2 linked regions of the Sulfuricurvum kujiense DSM 16994 genome follow. The protein of the gene in region 2 interacts with the protein of the main gene of each other region in a pairwise test. Links are inferred from orthologs where the notes say so. Each region holds a gene or a part of one and is shown on either strand. Other genes may lie near its edges.

Region 1 (6,190 bases), 1.0 Mb from region 2 along the record:
AAAGCCTTACGCGACCGTATCAATCCTGAATGCATGATTGAAATTGACGGCGGTGTCGGCAGTTCAAACATTGCAGTACTCAAAGAAGCCGGTGTCGATATCTGTGTCGCCGGTAGCTACGTGTTCGGGGCAGATGATTATAAAACCGCTATCGATAGCCTTCGCGTATGAGAGTTAAAATCTGCGGTATTACCAATATAGAGGATGCACTCCTCGCGATCAATGCCGGAGCGGATGCACTCGGATTTGTCTTTTATCCCGAATCTCCGCGCTATATTGCCCCGGAAAATGCAAAAGCCGTTATTGCCGCCCTTCCCCCTTTTGTTGAAAAAGTAGCACTCTTTGTCAATGAAACCCCTGATGTGATCCGCTCAGTCTGCCTAAGCACAGGATGTACACTGGCCCAGATTCATTTCGATGTTCAAGATGATTTTTTCTCCGATGTCCATTTTCCGACCCTTCGCGTCATCCGTGCTCAAAAAAAAGAAGACATACTAACGTACACTGATGAATACCGCCTTATTGATGCGTACTGTGAAGCGTATGGAGGAAGCGGAAAACGCCTTAACATCGAATGGTTTGAGGGGATCGATTGTTCAAAAATCATCCTAGCAGGCGGGCTTGATCCCGAGAATGTCGCTTCACTTAAACCGTACGGATTCTACGGTGTCGATGTCAGCAGCGGTGTCGAAGCCTCATATGGGAAAAAAGACCATAAACTGGTAGAGACGTTTATCCAAAAGGCAAAAGTGTGAAGCTGTTCGACCCGAAAATTTTGTCACGTTTGTCTAAAAACGGTATCCCGAAAGAGGAATTTGAACTCCTCTTGGGCAGTGATGCCGATCTGAGGCTCGAGCTTCTCAAATCGCAGGGGATGAACATCATTCTTCATGAGGAGATGTATTGCTTTCAAAGCGCCATAACTTCCGTAAAAGATACTCTCTTTTGTATCGTCGATGTTGAATCAAACGGTTCAAAACCCGCCCACCACCAGATTATCGAAATCGGTGCGGTTAAGCTGCAAAACGGAAAAATAATCGATACCTATGAGAGTCTTGTCTATTGTACCGATATCTCCGATCAGATTCAGGAGATTACCGGTATCAAAACGGAGCAAACCCTTAAAGCTCCGGCCATGAGCAAAGTAATGCGCGAATTTCGTCTTTTTCTCGGCGATGCAATTTTCGTAGGACATGATGCCAAATTTGACTACAACTTTGTATCGGCGATGATGGAGCGTGTCGGTTTATCAAAACTTCTCAACCGCTCTTTATGTACGATTGATTTGGCGGAGAGAACCATCGAGTCTGAACGATACGGTTTAGCCTATCTAAACACAGCACTGGAGCTCTACAAAGAAGCCACTCACCATCGCGCCCTCTCCGATGCCATGACAACGACAAAACTACTCAAGCGTGTCCTCAATCTTCTCCCATCCTCCATAACCAATAGCGAAGAGCTCATCGCATTTTCAAAAGAGGCGAAACGTCTGAAACGTCCGAAACCGAAAAAAGAAGAGAAAAAAGAGACGGAAGAAAAAGAAGCGGTGAAATAAAGCACGCATACGTGCTTTCTAATGCGGAAACAGCATTTGATTATTCGCTGAAGCGTCCCATACCGACAAGACGGTTGTAACGCTTATCAAGGCGCTCGGAATCACTCAGCTTGCGAAGTGTATTGACCTGAGTCATAAAATATGATTTAAGGGCGTTTGCGGAGCCCTCTTTATCACGATGTGCACCGATCAGCGGCTCATCGATAATATCATCGATCAAATCAAGCTCTTTCAGGTCGGCAGAGGTGATTTTAAGCGCTTTCGTTGCCGCTTCTACTTTGGTCGGGTCATTCCACAAAATTGCCGAACACCCCTCAGGTGAGATAACACTGAAGACGGAGTAGCGCATCATAGCGAGGCGATCCGCTACACCGATCGCCAAAGCACCTCCGCTTCCCCCCTCGCCGATGACCACCGATACGGTAATCGTATTGAGGTTTGAGAGTTCGAGAAGATTTCGGGCAATCGCTTCGCTTTGGTTACGCTCTTCCGCACCCAGACCCGGATAGGCGCCCGGAGTGTCGATCAGCATCAGAAGAGGAATATTGAATTTTTCCGCCATTTTGGCCGCACGAAGTGCTTTGCGGTACCCTTCAGGATGAGGCATACCGAAGTTTCGTTTGAGCTTATTTTTGGTTCCGCGCCCTTTTTGTTCACCGATCACCATAACCCGTTCATCACCGATGGTGCCGATATAGCAGATAATAGAGAGATCATCTCGAAAGTGACGATCTCCGTGAATTTCATACTTTTTATCGAGGATAAGGTTGATATAATCAAGGGCATACGGACGGTCTTGATGACGCGCGAGCTGAAGCTCTTGATACGGGGAAAGATTCGCGTAGGTTTTTTGAACCTCTTTATCTAAATCCTGCTTGAGGATCTCTACGGCATGGTGATCGTAGCGAACTTCTGCAGCTATGATCTCCTCTTGAATTTGACGGATATTTTGTTCAAAATCTAAATAGGTAGCCAAAGGCTTGCCCTCTTATATTTTTTTGAAAATGACAACACCGTTGGTGCCGCCAAATCCAAAAGAGTTAGACATAACGATATTAAGTTCCGCTTTACGTGCCGTATTCGGAACGATATCCAAATCGCAGTTTTCATCCGGATTGACGTAGTTGATAGTCGGAGGGATAATACCGTCACGCATCGCCATAATACTGATAACCGCTTCAATACCGCCCGCTGCACCGAGACAGTGCCCCGTTTGCCCTTTTGTCGAACTCACCGGAGGACAGTTCTCTTTGCTTCCGAATGCGATTTTGAGTGCTGCCGTTTCGTTTTTATCGTTGGTCGGAGTACTGGTTCCGTGCGCATTGACATAGTCAACTTTAGGATTCCCCGCCATTTTAAGTGCCGCTTTCATTGCACGAAGCGGCCCCTCAAGACTTGGTGTTGTAATGTGATTCGCATCACCGCTCTCACCGAATCCGATGACTTCCGCATAAATACGGGCACCGCGCGCCACTGCCGCATCGTACTCTTCGAGTACCAATGCGGCAGCCCCCTCGCCCATAACGAACCCGTCACGATCCGCATCGAACGGACGTGATGCATGTTTCGGATCATCGTTGCGGGTAGAAAGCGCTTTCATTGATGCAAATCCGCCGATACCGACACCGGTAATCGCCGATTCAGCCGCGACGACCAGCATTTGATCAGCACCGCCGACCATAATTGTTTTTGCCGCTTCGCTGATCGCATGGGTTCCTGCCGCACATGCCGTTACCGCTGATAGGTTAGGACCTTGAAGGCCGTGATCGATAGATATAAACCCGCCGAGCATGTTTACCAATGCTCCCGGGATAAAGAATGGAGAGATACGGCGTGCACCTTTGGTTTCAAGGATAATCGAATTTTTTTCAATCGACGGAAGTCCTCCGATACCGGCTGCCGCGTCGATACCGAAACGCTCTTTATCGAATCCTTCCGGAAAATTGGCATCCGCCATCGCTTCTTGAGCCGCTTTGATCCCAAGATGAATAAAACGGTCCGCTTTTTTAACCTCTCGGGCATCCATAACGGTCTCAGGATCGAAATTTTTTACCTCACCGGCAATTTGAGCACTTTGTGTCGATGCATCAAAAATCGTGATCATATCAATCCCGCATTCACCGTCACAAATAGCTTTAAATGAGCTCTCTTTATCGTGACCAAGCGCATTGATCATTCCCATACCGGTTACTACTACTCTTCTCACAATTCTCTCCTGATACTGGATGGTCTGAAACTTTGGCTCCGTTAAGCCAATCTCTTAAACCATAAAAATAATTTGTTTGGATTTATCGAGGTGGGTCCCCGATAAAGTTTTTTAGTTTTTGCTCTCGATGTAGTTGATTACATCTTGGACAGTTTGGATTTTTTCCGCTTCGTCATCAGGGATTTCGATATCGAATTTCTCTTCAAGAGCCATTACCAATTCAACAACATCTAGGCTGTCAGCACCAAGATCTTCTACGAATTTAGAATTCTCTTTAACTTCGTCCGGGTTTACGCTTAGTTGCTCAACCACTACTTCTTTAATATCTTCCAAAAGTGCCATAATAGCTCCTGTTCTATGAATAAAAATCGTAAAATTATACCATATTTAGCTTAAGTGGCAAAACAGCCGCCCCAAGCGCTCTTACATGAACATTCCGCCGTTGACTTTGAGAGTTTCTCCGGTGATGTAGCTGGAATGATCGCTGAGCAAAAATGCGGTCGCTTCAGCCACTTCCGCGGCGTTCCCGAAACGGCCCATCGGAATTTTTGATGTGAACGAGGCTTTGATCTCTTCGCTGAGGACATCGGTCATATCCGTTGCGATAAAGCCCGGAGTAACCGTGTTGTAGCGGATACCGCTTGATGCCGCCTCCTGAGCAAAACTTTTGGTCATTGCGATCACGCCCCCTTTGGAAGCCGCGTAGTTCGTCTGTCCGGCATTTCCCGTTTCACCGACGATAGACGCGATATTGACGATGGCACCGAATTTTTGTTTGCGCATTGCTTTAAACGCTTCGCGGCATCCGACGAATGCGGAGAGGAGATTGGCGTTGATAACCGCCATGAAATCATCGCTCTTCATACGAAGGGCCAAGGCGTCTTTCGTAATCCCCGCATTATTAACCAAATAGGAGAGTTCGCCGTCCGCATCGATAATCGTTTTGATCGCATCGACAAATGCCGCTTCGTCGGCTACGTCGAATCCGATAACCGCCGCTTGCCCGCCGGCCGCTTCGATTTGTGCTTTAACCGCATCCGCCGCTGCCGCACCGCTACGATAATTGATCCATACTTTAAGACCGTAGAGAGCCAACACTTTTGCTACTTCCGCACCGATTCCCCGGCTTGAACCTGTTACCAATACATTTTTTCCCGAAAATTTCATTCTTATCCTTTTTATTAATAATTTTATAACGCTATCGGAGTAAAGCCCGCGTATGCCTGCATACTTTAATTTATATTAGCGGTGTATCCATCTCGGACGGAATATCCAGCTCCATTAATTTTAGAACCGTCGGTGCGACATTATTAAGGGCACCCGGATGTACTTCGCTCACCCCCTCAGCCATAACGAAACACCATACTTTTCCGACCGTGTGGTTGGTTAAAATATTGCCCGCATCATCACGCATCTCTTCGCAGTTGCCGTGATCGGAGGTCAATACCATCGAATAGCCGTTCTTTTGTGCCGCTTCGACGATTCTCCCCAATTCGTGATCAACCGCCTCGACGGCGCTGATTGCCGCTTCAAAATTGCCGGTATGTCCCACCATATCACCGTTGGCGAAATTGACGACCACAAAATCGATTCCCTCATCCATTGCTTTAACCACGGCACTCCCGACTTCGGGTGCAGACATCTGCGGCTGCATGTCATACGTTTTAACCTGCGGACTCGGGATCAGCACCCGAGTCTCGTTTTCATACGGCTCTTCGATACCGCCGTTAAAGAAAAAGGTGACATGGGCATACTTTTCGGTTTCCGCCGTATGCAGCTGGCGAAGCCCCGCTTTCGAGATCACTTCCGCCAAGGTATTTACGGGAGCATCTTTTGGGAAAAGAACCGGATAAGGGAAAGATTTGTCATACTGCGTTACCGTTGCCAAATGGGTCGGAACAAACACCCTCTTAAATCCGTTAAATTCAGGATCGCCGATCGCCGTCGTGAGTTCACGCATCCGGTCACTTCGGAAATTGAGCATCAATACCGCATCCCCCTCTTTTACCCCTTCATACCCGTAGAATGATGTAGGGGTAATGAATTCATCGGTCTCTCCCGAAGCATACGCATTTTCAATATAGTCGGCAACACTTTGTTCGCTTTGAGGGAGTGCACTCATAATCGCCTCGTATCCTTTTTGGACACGATCCCATCGGTTATCCCGATCCATGGCGAAAAAGCGCCCTCCGAGAGATCCGATTTTGATATTGGCCGACCCGTGCGCTTCTATCGTATTTAAAAAGAGTTTTGCCGATGTAGGAGCCACATCGCGCCCGTCAGTGATAAGATGGAGCCACACCTCTTTACCCATATCCGCCGCAATTTCGGAAACTCCGATCAGATGATCGATATGCGAATGAACTCCGCCGTCGCTCATAAGGGCAATCAGATGAAGCCGTTTGCTGGTTTTAAGCAGTGATGTAAAA
Region 2 (7,844 bases):
CAACTGATGTTTGTGGATGCCTACGTTTCAGCCGCTGAAGATGAGAGTTCAGAGTATTATGTCGGAAGATCGGGCGTGATGCTGCGGGATATGATTGAAAAAGTGTTGAATCTAAAAATTGAAGAGGTTTTCTTTACCCATGCCGTTAAATGCAAGCCGTTCGGTTTTCAAAATCCTTCCCCCAGCGAATGCAGCAGCTGCGCTCCGTTTTTATCCAAACAGATTGAACTGATTAAACCCCGCATTATCATTCCTCTGGGAGCGGATGCCTATCGGATACTCAGCGGAGACCACGGAGATTTTGAACGTGTCCGGGGAGAGATTATCCCTTATGGAGATTCTCAATTGATTCCGATGCATCATCCCCTCTATCTTGTACGCAATCCCTCTTGTAAAAAAGAGGCGATGAGGGATTTGCAAACTATCAAGAGCCAGTTATTATGATCTTTTTGCGTTTAGCTTTTATCCTTTCGCTTATGTTCGTTTTTTCTCAGGGAAAAACGATGGTTATTCGAAAATCATCCGATGCAATCCACCCGATTCAAACATCCATCAAACCTGATGAATCGATTAAAATTGCCGTAGTCTCTTCTCCGAAGATAATCGGAAAATATGCACAGTCGGTTTATAACGTCGCACTGGCAACACTCTCAACCCGTCGAAGCGGCCGTTTTTCAATACAACAATATACTATGCAGGATGAATCGTCAATAACGTTGGCAGAAACGTTTGCAAAACTGCGTGAAGACAAAATGGATGCCGTACTGGCTCCCCTTACCGGTGAAGGTGCCAAGAATCTTGTCCATATCGAGACACATCTCCCGATATTTATTCCGACCGTGCATAAGCGTGATATCCCATCAGCTCCTGATAATATCACTTTCGGAGGAATCGATTATCTGGCACAGATTGAAGCGCTGCTCCCGTATATGGCAGATTCAATTTCAATCTTTTACGACACTTCACCGGTGGGTTCGCAACTAAAGTCATCTACCGAAGAGGTTTTTCTGGCTCATGAACGCGAAAAGAAAAAAGTCAGAAGCTACGCCGTAGACTTTAACGGTGACAATATTATTTCCCATCTTTCAAAACCTTCCCTATTTAACAAAAACAGTGTAATCCTTCATATTCCTGTTGTAAAAAGCGCTATTTTGGCCTCCCAACTCACTTTTATAGGGATCAAAGAACGTAATATTCTCTCCACACAAATCAATATGGACCCGAATCTTTTAGTGTTAACCCAATACCGAGATCGAAAAAATATGATCATCGCCAATTCTCTCGTTGAATTCCCTCCTTCGATTTATGAGGCTAATGAATTGATGAATAACGATCTTGCCTATGATTGGATTCAATACTCCAGCAGTGTCGGAATCGATTATCTTGTCTCGATGTTAGATAATACGCCACGAGCCTATACAATGCGTCTAATTAATTCTCAAGTTATTTATCCTGTTGAGCTGTTGCATGCGAAAGAGTACGGTTTTGAATCAGTTACCTCAAAATAATTCGCTTTCTCTGGAACGAATCGGAATTTTCTCCCATTTAACCCCACTACAGTGCAATCAGATCGAACAGATCGGAATTATCCGCCATTATAATAAAGGTGAAATCATTTTTTATGAAGGGAACCAAAGCGATTATTTTCATTTTCTGATTGAAGGGGAAGTTTCCATTTTCAAATCAACCGCCTCAACCGAGACGATGTTGATACACCGATTCCGGGCACCTTCATTGGTCGCCGAGGTCGCAACATTGAAACAAGTCCCCTACCCGGCTTCGTGTGAAGCGATAGATAGCTCAATTATTTTAAAAATTGCTCGTGATCCTTTTCTTAAACTTTTGCAGAATGATCCCTCATTGAGCATCGCCCTTATCTCCTCACTGACCCAAAAAATATCCGCATTAGAGCTCTCGCTGCAACGACACAGTGCCCCAAACGCCATGGCAAAAGTAGCGCGATTGATTCGAGATGATATCGGTATTTTTCAGCGCCTTAAAGGGATCGAAATTGCACATTTGCTTGGGATTACGCCCGAAACACTATCAAGAATGATTAAAAAATTAAAATCCGAAGGGATAATAGAATTCTCGAAAAAAAACGGTTTAAACCTTTTGTCCTCGGATAAATTAAATCGGTGTTGCGGATAATTATTTTCCTTTAAGAGAAGCAGTGATAGAGTTAAACAATCTATAAAAAAAGATAAGGAGTTTACGATGGGCAAAAGAGGTATTTCACTCCTTCGAGGAATCGAAGCGCAAACGGTTTACGAACTTCTTAACAAAGCATATTGTGATGAATGGTTAGCGTATTACCAGTATTTCATCGAATCCAAAGTGGTCAAAGGGTTAATGAAAGATGCTGCAATCGCAGAGCTTACCCAACATGCGGCGGATGAGCTGCGTCATGCTACGATGGTAGCCGATCGGATTATTCAGCTCGGTGGTACTCCGGTACTTCATCCTTCCGAGTGGGTAAGCAATTCCAATTGCGGATATGAGGCCCCGACTGATCCTGATGTACGCAAAGTTCTTGAACAAGCTATCAAGGGCGAACAATGTGCTATCAGTGTCTATTCCAATATCCTCGACATTACTCGGGAAAAAGACATTATTACCTATGACATGGTCTCACAAATTTTGGCAGATGAAGTCGAGCATGAAGAGGATCTACAGGCACTGTACGATGACATCCATGATTTTATTGCCGAGTTTAAAAACTAACGTATGAAAAAAATTCTTTTATTAGCAGTCCTACTCTCTAATCTCCTGTATGGTGCAGAGATATTGAAACTGGTAAGTTTGCTTGACCTTAATGATACCGAGGCGCTTGAAATGCAGGTTCAAAATCTGAATGATGCGAATGCCGCCAGAGAGGATAACAATAAAACAGTTTTAATGTATGCTTGCTGGGTCGGGAATTTGGAAGCGGTCAAGTATCTTGTCTCCAAAGGTGCGGACGTAAACGCTCAAGACTCCGGCGGTGCGACTGCATTGCATCTGGCTGCTTGGAAAGGGCACAACACTATTGCTTTGTATCTACTTGAAAACGGCGCTTCAGGAAGTTCGATGAGTAAAGACGGGATGACACCCTTGGATATTGCATTGATGAAAGAAAACAAAGAGATCGCAGAAGCGATTGAAAAAGCGGCACCGAAACTCAAGCCTCTCTTATAAAGCTGAGAGAAATTGTTTTTCGCGATCGGGGATTTTTGTCATTTTTCCCGAAAAATCGATATGAACCAGAACAATCTTCATCGAAAAAAGTTTCTCATCGGCTCTGAATACTTCCTGCAATAACGTAAATGAGGCATTTTTAATCTCTAAGAGTGTTGTTTTTACCTCTAAAATGTCAGCGAATTTGGCACTTTTCAGATACTCCGCATCGATATGTTTGGCTACGAAATGTCCGTTTTCCAATATCGGTGAACGTCCGGCATCAAAAAAAAGCTGACTGCGGGCCCGTTCGCAGAAGTTAAGATAGTTGGAGTGGTAGACGACTCCCCCGACATCAGTGTCTTCGTAATATACGCGTATTTGCATATCAGGCCTCTATTTTTCAATTTTTAAACGCAGATTTATATATAAATTTTCCGTGGGATTTATCCTAGCGTATTATACATGCACTATCGATTTATCTTCAATTATTGACTTTATAGCATGATTTTTATTTTAAACATCAATATGATTAATTTTTAATCATAATATAGTATTAACAGTGAAATTTTCGCGTTACAATTATTTCAGATAAAAAAATCCTAATTAGGAGTGGATATGAAATTGGGTGAATTGAAAAAAGAGGGGCACTGGCCGTCACTGCTGGCCGCCTTCTTGTATTTCGACTTTAGTTTTATGATGTGGACGATGCTCGGACCGTTGGCGACTGAGATCAATGAGACGCTAAGTGCGGCAGGCAATGCCCTCAATGATTCGCAGATCGCGACCTTGCTGGCGCTTCCGATTATGTCCGGAGCCCTTTTACGGATTCTTCTCGGTTTCTTCGTCGATAAATTCGGACCGAAAAAGACCGCGTTGGGATCACAATTGATCGTTATTTTCACCCTCTTCTTCGCATTCATCCAATCGGATGCGATTACCTATAATCAGCTGCTGCTGGTTGCGCTCGGTCTCGGATTCGGCGGTGCGTCGTTCGCCGTTGCCCTTCCGCAAGCGGGACAATGGTATCCGCCGCGTCTTCAGGGGGTTGTTTTGGGTATTGCGGGTGCGGGAAACATCGGGGTCGTGATCGACTTTTTGTTTGCTCCTAAGATCGCTCAACTGTGGGGATGGCCATCGGTTTTTCTCGTGGGCGGAGTCCTATCAACAATCATTTTCATCGCCTATATGTTTTTGGCAAAAGATGCCCCGCTAAGCATTTATAAGCCGAACCCGAAGAGATTCAAAGACTACATGAAACTTCTAGGGGATAAAGACACCTGGTGGTTCAACCTCTTTTATGCAGTCTCATTCGGTGGGTTTGTCGGATTTGCCAACTATATGAAAGTCTATTTGATGAACACCTATCAAAGCGATATGTCCGCTATCGGTCTGGATATTCTGAATGAAGACAATGTCAAAGTCATGGCAGGATATTTCGGAGCTCTCTGTATCTTCGCCGGGGCTGTTTTGCGTCCGGTCGGAGGGGCTATCGCCGATAAAATGGGCGGGGTAAAATCCCTCTATGTATTTTATGGTAGCATTGTAGTGTTGTCTCTGATCACGGCCTTGATCGACCTGCCGTTTTGGGCAGCGATTACGGTGATGTTTTTGATCATGGCGAATCTCGGAATGGCAAACGGTTCGGTGTTCCAGCTCGTACCGCAGCGCTTTGGTAAAGATATCGGGATTATGACCGGACTTATCGGTGCGGCCGGAGGATTGGGCGGATCGGCTTTAATCAAAACATTCGGTTGGTCTCAGGGGGCATTTGACGGTTATGCCGCCGGGTTCTTAATCTTTGCCGGATTCGTTTTAGTGGCGATATCGGGTATCTCTCTGGTAAAAACCCGATGGAGAACGACGTGGGGTGCGACTGCAGGCGGACGGATTTAAATCCTGTATTATACGGTGCATCGCACCGTAAATATGAAATTGACAAAATCCTATATAACTTGGACTTTTAGCATGCTGCAACTGCAATCCAGCGAATATATTCTTCCCAAACCCGGTTCCACAGGAGATGACGCATGCGCCTATGCCATTATCGATAATTCGCTTTTCGTATCGGTATTGTGCGACGGCGTGGGGAGCGCCAAACGCGGCGGAACCGCCGCCCGTCAGAGTGTCAAATTTTTTATCAATCAGTTCAAATCCCGTCCAAAAGCATGGGGGATTTCCAAAACGATGGAAGTCTTTACCCGCCATATCAACGGGCTCCTCTTTAAAGAGTCGATTTCCCAGTACGGGCAAATCGAACTGCTGACAACACTCTGTCTGGCAATCATCGAAGGCGAGAGCCTCTATACCCTCAATCTCGGAGATTCCCGCATCTATCTTTTGAAACAAAACGGAGAGTTCAAGCGCCTCAGTACCGATCATACGATGGATGATGAATACATGTCGCACGTCCTGACCCAAGCCTGCGGCATGAGTGAAAACATCGATCCGAATATCGTCTCTACCCCGATCGCCGTCGGAGACACTCTGGTTTTATGCAGCGACGGCGTCTACAATCTGATCGATGAAAAAAGTTTTATGGATCTGGTACATCAGGGATTAGGATCTGCAACGATCATCAACCACGCCGCTCAAGACGGCCAACTGCACGATCGTGATGATATGAGTCTGCAGATCTTTCGTATCGAATCACTCGATCCGCTGCACGCACTCAAAAACAACGATCTTCCTATCCCTAAATCGCTGTATGAAGGTGACATTATCGACGGATATACCCTCATATCACCGATGATGGAACACCGGCGGATCTGGAAAGTGAGCAAGCAGGGGCAATTCTATGTCATGAAATTCCCGATGCGCGCGTATGATGAACAAGCCTTGGACGAATTCGTCCGCGAAGCATGGACCGCAAAACAGATCACCCACAAAGCCTTCGGTCACGCATGGATTCCCGAAGGGCGCAGTGTCCGCTATTATATGATGGACCTCGTTGAGGGAATCAATTTAAAAGATTACGTCAAAAACCGCCCTCTCTCCATCGACAATGCAATCGAACTCGGAAAATTTCTCCACCGAGCCGAAGCCCATCTGCTGCATCTGGGATTGGTGCACGGCGACATTAAACCCGAAAATATCATCGTCTACAAAAAGGAAGGGGAAGCGGGGGTCAATTTTAAAATGGTCGATTTCGGCTCGATTGTCGAAATTTTTTCGACCGACTCCCGAGCGGGGACCCCCTCATACCTTGCGCCCGAACGGTTCATCGGAGGCGTTATCAACGAATCGACCGAAATCTTCTCAATCGGAGTCACCCTCTACTGGGCTTTGAGCGGCAAACTCCCTTACGGCGAGATCGAACCGTTCCAGACTCCGACGTTCAAAACTCCCAAACGTCCGGTCAAGCTCAACAGCAATATCCCCCTCTGGCTTGATTCGATCATCATGCGTGCCATTGCCGTTTCGCCGGAGCGTCGCTACACTCACTACTCCGAATTTTTTTATGAGCTTAAAGCGCCCGAGAAAGTCAAACCTTTCTTCAGCGATGAGACACCCCTGATCGAGCGTTCGCCCGTCATGTTTTACAAGATCGGATTTTTTCTTGCCCTCGCTGCCGAGATTGTAACCTTTGTCCTCTATGTTTCGAAGTAGCCTGAAAACAACTACTTTTCAAGTATAAACAGATTGTTGCTCGGATGGCATTCAGCGATAAACCGCTCTTTGAGCTCCCGGTCAAACGTCATCAGATAAACATTTGCATTTTTGAGCGAAAGCGTTTGAAAGTGCCCCAGTAAAATATCATCGGCGACATTCTTGCCGTGATCGCATTTGGTGAAATTAAACGACTGAAGCGTCTTTTTATAATCGTACAGATCGGCTTCCCATTGGCTTTTGTATAGATACAGAGAATCAGGGTTGGCCGCGACATAAATACGATTATCGGGAATGTCGAATTTCTCGATAACGTCGTTGAACAACGATCCGATGTTGGAAAAGTTTTCAATATCCCAAAACAGATAATCTCCGCGGTTTTGCGTCGCTTTGGACTTGTTTATCAGGGTCAGACGTTTGGAAATGTTGTAGTGGTTATGGGCAATATCATTGATTAGTTCGATCTTGTTTTTGAGTTTTTGCGCATCGGTCGTATCAAATTTCAGCACCTTTCCCAGTTCGATGTACAGCTCGATATCGGCGAGTTCCTCTCTCGCCCCACCCTTTTGATAACTCTCCAGTGCTTTGAGTTTATAGGGGGGGAAAATAATCCCGATATTCATCGCTTTCCCCTCACCGAAAGCCCTTTTGACTTTGGCAAAGAGACGTTTCGCCTCGTCGGTATTTTCTAATTCTATCGAACCGAAATATTTTTGATTAATTATAATTTTTTGCACTTTCACCCTTTGTCGAGAATATTTTAGCATTTGATACTTCATATTTTGAGTGCTCTTTCTTTTAAGGCATCCATCTCTTATTACTGGAAGTTTTGTATAATGCAGCTATCAGTTTCCTTAGAAGGTCCCTCTATGCTCTCTTCTGCTTGTCAAGATACTATCCGCGCCGCCGTATGGCTCTCCACCAAAGAAATCGGAAAGTTTTATCGTATACAAGAGATCAGCGAATCGCTGGAACTGCCGTATCACTTTCTCTCAAAATCGCTCCAAAAACTGGTTCATGCGGGGATATTGGTCTCTTTGCGGGGTGCCTCGGGAGGGGTGAGCCTTTCAAAACCCGCA

Evidence for each region. The genes of interacting proteins can lie anywhere in the genome.
Region 1: the proteins of SULKU_RS06925 (region 2) and acpP interact in binary tests that used the Escherichia coli proteins (3 or more experiments, as listed by UniProt). The link is inferred for Sulfuricurvum kujiense DSM 16994 from one-to-one orthologs.

The regions. Positions count from the first base shown.
Region 1 is NC_014762.1:359,612-365,801, reverse strand. What follows is about bases 2,489-5,210. They hold acpP (acyl carrier protein), read right to left. Parts: upstream 4,104-5,210; coding sequence 3,873-4,103; downstream 2,489-3,872. Other genes in these bases: gpmI (2,3-bisphosphoglycerate-independent phosphoglycerate mutase), read right to left, coding at 4,999-5,210; fabG (3-oxoacyl-ACP reductase FabG), read right to left, coding at 4,185-4,928; SULKU_RS01870 (beta-ketoacyl-ACP synthase II), read right to left, coding at 2,544-3,761; accA (acetyl-CoA carboxylase carboxyl transferase subunit alpha), read right to left, coding at 2,489-2,531. In the rest of the region: rpe (ribulose-phosphate 3-epimerase), read left to right, coding at 1-171; SULKU_RS01885 (phosphoribosylanthranilate isomerase), read left to right, coding at 168-755; SULKU_RS01880 (3'-5' exonuclease), read left to right, coding at 752-1,555; more of accA, read right to left, coding at 1,596-2,488; more of gpmI, read right to left, coding at 5,211-6,190. UniProt on the Escherichia coli protein: Carrier of the growing fatty acid chain in fatty acid biosynthesis.
Region 2 is NC_014762.1:1,377,543-1,385,386, forward strand. Bases 1,858-4,857 are described here. They hold SULKU_RS06925 (YbgC/FadM family acyl-CoA thioesterase), read right to left. Parts: upstream 3,544-4,857; coding sequence 3,172-3,543; downstream 1,858-3,171. Other genes in these bases: SULKU_RS06910 (Crp/Fnr family transcriptional regulator), read left to right, coding at 1,858-2,151; SULKU_RS06915 (ferritin-like domain-containing protein), read left to right, coding at 2,218-2,724; SULKU_RS14400 (ankyrin repeat domain-containing protein), read left to right, coding at 2,728-3,177; SULKU_RS06930 (MFS transporter), read left to right, coding at 3,775-4,857. Also shown: SULKU_RS06900 (uracil-DNA glycosylase), read left to right, coding at 1-444; SULKU_RS06905 (hypothetical protein), read left to right, coding at 504-1,508; more of SULKU_RS06910, read left to right, coding at 1,486-1,857; more of SULKU_RS06930, read left to right, coding at 4,858-5,052; SULKU_RS06935 (bifunctional protein-serine/threonine kinase/phosphatase), read left to right, coding at 5,125-6,765; SULKU_RS06940 (hypothetical protein), read right to left, coding at 6,777-7,502; SULKU_RS06945 (RrF2 family transcriptional regulator), read left to right, coding at 7,635-7,844.